Regions from separate parts of the Halomonas sp. B23F22_20 genome, predicted to be linked through region 2. Evidence: predicted binding sites of a transcription regulator. Region 2 holds the regulator's gene; the other holds the start of a gene.
What was found. The regulator sigma-54, encoded in region 2, starts transcription at its own class of promoters, with help from an activator protein. The targets are predictions, from matches to a motif close to TGGCACNNNNNTTGCTNT.
Positions count from the first base shown of each region.

Region 1: the regulator sigma-54 is predicted to act here: its motif matches at 1,877-1,894, upstream of glnA (glutamate--ammonia ligase).

Region 1 covers NZ_JBIEKH010000019.1:40,073-43,484, forward strand. The annotation lists gene typA (translational GTPase TypA) at 1-1,532, opposite strand, end outside; gene glnA (glutamate--ammonia ligase) at 2,035-3,412, shown strand, end outside.
Region 2 covers NZ_JBIEKH010000013.1:76,823-80,234, reverse strand. The annotation lists gene lptB (LPS export ABC transporter ATP-binding protein) at 1-640, shown strand, start outside; gene ACGTN6_RS12360 (RNA polymerase factor sigma-54) at 794-2,194, shown strand; gene hpf (ribosome hibernation-promoting factor, HPF/YfiA family) at 2,307-2,618, shown strand; gene ACGTN6_RS12350 (PTS sugar transporter subunit IIA) at 2,625-3,110, shown strand; gene rapZ (RNase adapter RapZ) at 3,143-3,412, shown strand, end outside.

The DNA.
Region 1 (3,412 bases), on a different contig from region 2:
TCCTGCAGGGCGAACAGCGCGTAGGCCAGGGCCTTGCCGGAGACCATGGAGACCAGCACGCCGTTGCGGCGCTCGACCGAGGCGTCCGGCTTGAGCGGGCCGTAGTGGTCGAAGCGGCTGGTCAGGATGCCGGTGCCGGAGGTCAGGGTCAGGAACTGGCCGCGGAAGCCGATCAGCCCGCGCGCCGGGATGATGAAGTCGAGGCGTACCCGGCCCTTGCCGTCGGGGTTCATGTTCTTGAGCTCGCCCTTGCGGTAGCCGAGCTCTTCCATGATGGCGCCCTGGTGCTGCTCCTCGCAGTCGATGATGACTTCTTCGTAGGGCTCCTGGGACACGCCGTCGATCTCGCGGATGATGACCTCGGGGCGGCCCACGGCCAGCTCGAAGCCTTCACGACGCATGCTCTCGATCAGCACCGAGAGGTGCAGTTCGCCGCGGCCGGAGACGATGAACTTCTCGGGGCTCTCGCCCTGCTCGACGCGCAGCGCGACGTTGTGGATCAGCTCCTGCTCGAGGCGATCCTTGATGTTGCGGCTGGTGACGAACTTGCCGTCCTTGCCGGCGAACGGCGAGTCGTTGACCTGGAAGGTCATCGACACGGTGGGCTCGTCCACGGTCAGTGCCGGCAGCGCCTCGACGGCGGCCGGGTCGCACAGCGTGTCGGAGATCGCCAGGTCCTCGATGCCGGTGATGCAGATGATGTCGCCGGCGGTGGCTTCTTCGGTCTGAACCCGCTCAAGACCCAGGTGGGTCATCACCTGGCCGATCTTGCCGCGACGGGTGTTGCCTTCCTTGGAGACGACGGTGACCTGCTGGTTCGGCTTGACGTTGCCGCGGGTGATGCGGCCCAGGCCGATGACGCCGACATAGCTGTTGTAGTCCAGCGCCGAGATCTGCATCTGCAACGGGCCATCCAGCTCGACCTTGGGCGGCTCGACGATGTCGACGATGGCCTTGAACATCGGCGACATGTCCTCGGCCAGCTGGTCCGGCTCGGGGCCGGCCACGCCGTTGAGCGCCGAGCAGTAGATGATCGGGAAGTCGAGCTGCTCGTCGCTGGCGCCGAGGTTGTCGAACAGATCGAAGATCTGGTCGATGACCCAGTCCGGGCGCGCGCCCGGGCGGTCGATCTTGTTGACCACCACGATCGGCTTGAGGCCCTGGTCGAAGGCCTTCTGGGTGACGAAGCGGGTCTGCGGCATCGGGCCGTCGACGGCGTCGACCATCAGCAGCACCGAGTCGACCATCGACATCACGCGCTCGACCTCGCCGCCGAAGTCGGCGTGTCCGGGCGTGTCGACGATGTTGATGTGGTAGTCGCGCTCGTCGGGGGCTTGCCAGCGGATCGCCGTGTTCTTGGCCAGGATGGTGATGCCGCGTTCCTTCTCCTGGTCGTTGGAGTCCATGATCCGTTCCTGGCCCTCGGCCTTGCGGTCCAGGGTGCCGGACTGCTGGAGGAGCTTGTCGACCAGGGTGGTCTTGCCGTGGTCGACGTGAGCGATGATGGCAATGTTGCGAAGATTCTCGATCACGACGGGATCCTGCTGGGAAAATTGGGGTGGCATTATAGGGTCAGGACCTTGACGCTACCAGCCTTGTCGGTGGGAAACCGGGGTGTTGGGCACTCCGACCCATGGATTCAAGGACCTGCGGGCGGTGACAGAATGTCGTCGGAAGGTGCGAGGGCGAGTCACTCTGTGCACCTTTATGGTGCGCTTAGCCAGTATTTGCGCCATTTGTGTGCGTTTTTGGTGCCCGTTGCGGCGCGGTGAGAGGGCATGGGGCGAAACGGTGATCTTGCACCTTCATGGCGCGATTTTTTTTCTTCTTTCATCTCAGGTTGTTATGCCATTTTGCATGAAGGTTGGCGCTATTTTGGCACGCTGGCTGCATTATTTGGGGCAGTGCCATGGTCGTGCATGGCGGCGTGGGCATCATGCCTGCGGCATGCTACAACGTCGACTGGACACTACCGCGACCGGCGACAGAGATAAGCGGAATACCCGATAACCAGCCATTACCCTGGAGGACCTCATGTCCGAGAAGACTCTCGCCCTGATCGAAGAACATGACGTGAAGTGGGTCGACCTGCGCTTCACCGACACCAAAGGCAAGGAACAGCACGTCACCATTCCGGCTCGCGACGTCGACGAGGAGTTCTTCGAGAACGGCCAGATGTTCGACGGCTCCTCCATCTCCGGCTGGAAGGGCATCAACGAGTCCGACATGATCCTGCGCCCGGAGGACGGCACCGGCTTCCTCGACCCCTTCACCGAAGACGCCACCCTGATCCTGCGCTGCGACATCATCGAGCCGGCCACCATGCAGGGCTACGAGCGTGACCCGCGCTCCATCGCCAAGCGCGCCGAGGCCTACCTTCAGTCCACCGGCCTGGGCGACACCGCCTTCTTCGGCCCCGAGCCCGAGTTCTTCATCTTCGACGAGGTGCACTGGAAAGCCGATATCGAAGGCGCCATGTACAAGATCACCTCCGAGGAAGGCGCCTGGGCCACCGACCGTCAGGTCGAAGGCGGCAACCTGGCGCACCGTCCGCGCGTCAAGGGCGGCTACTTCCCGGTGCCGCCGGTCGACAGCTTCCACGACATCCGCGGCGCCATGTGCAACACCCTCGAGGCCATCGGCCAGTCCGTCGAGGTGCACCACCACGAAGTCGCCAACGCCGGCCAGAACGAGATCGGCGTCAAGTTCAACACCCTGGTGAAGAAGGCCGACGAGCTTCAGGAAATGAAGTACGTGGTGCACAACGTGGCCCACGCCTACGGCAAGACCGCCACCTTCATGCCCAAGCCGCTGGTCGGTGACAACGGCTCCGGCATGCACGTCCACCAGTCCTTCTGGAAGGACGGCGAGAACCAGTTCGCCGGCGACCAGTACGCGGGCCTGTCCGAAATGGCGCTGTACTACATCGGTGGCATCATCAAGCACGCTCGTGCCCTGAACGCCTTCACCAACGCTTCTACCAACTCTTACAAGCGTCTGGTGCCGGGCTTCGAGGCGCCGGTGATGCTGGCCTACAGCGCCCGCAACCGCTCTGCCTCCATCCGCATCCCGTACACCGCCAGCCCGAAGGGCAAGCGCGTCGAGGCTCGTTTCCCCGACCCGACCGCCAACCCGTACCTGTGCTTCGCGGCGATGCTGATGGCCGGCATCGATGGCATCAAGAACAAGATCCACCCCGGCGATGCCATGGACAAGAACCTCTATGACCTGCCGCCGGAAGAGGGCAAGTCCATCCCGACCGTGGCCGAGAGTCTGGACCAGGCCCTGGCGGCACTGAACGAAGACCGTGCCTTCCTGACCGAGGGTGGCGTGTTCACCGACGAGATGATCGACGCCTACATCGAGCTCAAGGAAGAAGACGTCGAGCGCCTGCGCATGACCACGCATCCGG
Region 2 (3,412 bases):
TCACATCGTCGGCCTGCTGGGCCCCAACGGCGCCGGCAAGACCACCTCCTTCTACATGATCGTCGGCCTGGTACGGGCCGACGCGGGGCAGGTCTCCATCGACGACCACGACCTCTCGGGCAGCGCCATGCACGAGCGGGCACGAGCCGGTATCGGCTACCTGCCCCAGGAAGCCTCGATCTTCCGCAAACTGTCGGTTGCCGACAACATCATGGCGATCCTCGAAACCCGCCGCGATCTCGGCCGTCCCCAGCGCCGCGAACGCCTCGAACAACTGCTCGAGGACTTCCACGTCACCCATATTCGCGACAACCTGGGCATGAGCCTGTCCGGCGGCGAGCGGCGACGGGTGGAGATCGCCCGAGCCCTGGCCACCGAACCTGACTTCATCCTGCTCGACGAGCCCTTCGCCGGCGTCGACCCCATCTCGGTAGGCGAGATCAAGGGCATCATTCGCCAGCTCAAGGCCCGTGAGATCGGGGTGCTGATCACCGATCACAACGTCCGCGAGACACTGGACATCTGCGACGGCGCCTACATCGTCGGCGACGGCCAGATCATCGCCAAGGGCGACACCGAACAGATCCTGGCCAACCAGCGCGTACGCGACGTCTACCTCGGCCAGGACTTCCGACTCTAAGCTCAACAGCTTCGCAAGTCACTGATATAGCGTCGCCAAGCGACGACGGGCATGCCAATTGCCATTGGCATGCTAATTGCTTCATCAACACTTGCATGGCGCCATCCGGGGCACTAGGGTAGGAAACTCTTCGCCGGAGGAGTGGAACCATCCATGGCCATGAAGGCATCCCTGCAACTGCGCGTCGGCACCCAACTGACCATGACGCCCCAGCTGCAACAAGCGATCGGCCTGTTGCAGCTCTCGACCCTCGACCTCCGTCAGGAAATCCAGCAGGCGCTGGAAGCCAATCCCATGCTGGAGCTCGAGGACGATTTCGGCGAACAGGCGGTCGGCGAGACCCCGGAAGACGACTGGTCCGACGAGATTCCCGCGGAACTCTCCGTGGACAGCGACTGGTCGGACACCTTCCAGGATGCCGGCGGCAGCGGCGAAGCCCCCGACTTCGAGCGTCAGGCCGCCGGCCAGAGCCTGCAAAGCCATCTCGGCTGGCAGTTGGCCATGAGCGACCTCGATGAGCGCGAGACACGCATCGCCGAGAGCCTGATCGACGCGGTCAACGCCGACGGCTATCTGGATCAGCCGCTGGACGAGCTGCGTGACGGCCTGCGTGCCCAGGGCCTGGCAGGGCTCGCCACCCGCGAGGTAGAAGCGGTGCTGATGCGCCTGCAGCAGTTCGAGCCCACCGGGGTCTTTGCCCGGGATCTACGCGAGTGCCTGATGCTGCAGCTCGCCACGCTACCCGATGACACGCCACTACTTCCCCAGGCCAGGCGTCTGGTGCGTCAATTCCTGGAGGCCCTGGCCGGTAACGATCGTCGCCTGCTCAAGCGACGCCTGGGGCTCGACGACGACGCCCTCGACCGTGTCATCACCCTGATTCGCGGCCTCGATCCACGACCGGGCAGCGCCTATGCGGGCGACGACAACGACTACGTGATTCCCGACCTGGTCGCTCGCCACACGCCACAGGGCTGGCGCATCGAACTCAACCCCGAGGCCATGCCGCGGCTGCGTATCCAGCCCGACTATGCCGCCCTGATCCGCCGCGCCGACAAGAGCGACGACAACCAGTTCCTCAAGGACCATCTCCAGGAGGCTCGCTGGCTGATCAAGAGCCTGACCAGCCGCAACGACACCCTGCTCAGGGTCGGACGCGAGGTGATGACCCGCCAGATCGACTTCCTCGAACAGGGCGAGGAGGCGATGAAGCCGCTTATCCTGGCCGACATTGCCCAGGCGGTGGAGATGCACGAATCGACCATCTCGCGAGTGACCACCCAGAAGTTCATCCATACCCCGCGCGGCGTATTCGAGCTCAAGTATTTCTTCTCGAGCCAGGTCGGAGACGGCGAGGATGCCCACTCCAGCACCGCCATCCGCGCCCGTATTCGCAAACTGATCCAGGACGAGCCGTCGCGCAAGCCACTGTCCGACAGCAAGCTGGTCGAACTGCTCGCCGAGGAAGGCATCGAGGTGGCCAGGCGTACCGTCGCCAAGTACCGCGAGGCAATGCAGATCCCCTCGTCCAGCCGGCGAAAGCGTCTCGGCTGATACCACGGGGAGACTCCCCAGAAGGGCGTGGAAAAGCGCCTGGCGCGGGGGGTTTGCACGGCACCAAAAAGGGTTACAATCGGATCACCACCCAAGGAGCAAGGAGCGTGTCATGCAAGTCAACCTCACCGGCCACCATGTGGAACTGACCGATCCCCTGCGTGACTACGTGCAGGAGAAGCTCACGCGCCTCGAGCGCCATTACGACAACATCACCACCGTGCAGGTCACGCTCTCCGTCGAAAAGGAACGTCAGCAGGCCGCCTGCACCCTGCATGCCGCCGGTGCCGATCTACACGCCGAGGCGATGGACGGCGACATGTACGCTGCCATCGACGCCCTTGCCGACAAGCTGGACCGCCAGTTGGTCAAGCACAAGGAAAAAACCCAGGCCCGCGCCCAGGGCGCCGCAAGCGTCCGCTGAGCTGCCATGTCTCTCGAAGCCATCCTGCCCCCGGAGCGCACCCTGTTCGGTGTGCCCGGGGGAAGCAAGAAGAGGGTGCTGGAATTCTTCAGCACCTTCATTGCCCAGAACACTCCGAGCCTCGACAGCCAGGAGGTCTTCAGCCGGCTGATCGGTCGTGAGCGCCTCGGCAGTACCGGTATTGGACATGGGGTCGCCATCCCCCATTCCCGCAACCCGCACTGCAAGGCCCCCATCGCCGGCTTTCTCAAGCTCGCCGAACCGGTCGACTTCGATGCCATCGACGGCGAGCCCGTTGACCTGGTATTCGTCCTGTTGGTCCCTGAAGAGGCCGATGATGCTCATCTCGCCCTGCTCGGCCAGGTGGCCAGCGTGATGAACGACGCCGAAACTCGCAGCGCACTACGCCGGGCCGACAGTCAGCGAGCGCTCCACGACTGCCTTCTTGAGGCCATTCGACGACAGGCCCCGGCCGCCAACGGGCGCAGCTGAGCCCCGCGTCCGCCCCGACCAGGAGATCCGTCATGCAACTCGTCATCATCAGCGGACGCTCCGGCTCCGGCAAGTCGATTGCCCTGCAAGCCCTGGAAGATCTCGGCTTCTATGCCATCGACAACCTGCCGGCCATGCTGCTGGGCCCGCTGGTAGACGAACTCAGCAGCGGCCAATCTCTGCGCAGCGCCATCGCGGTAAGCATCGACGCCCGCAACCTGCCCCACGCCCTGGAGCGATTTCCGTCGCTGCTCGAGGACGTTCGCGCCCGCAACATCCATTGCCAGGTCATCTACCTGACC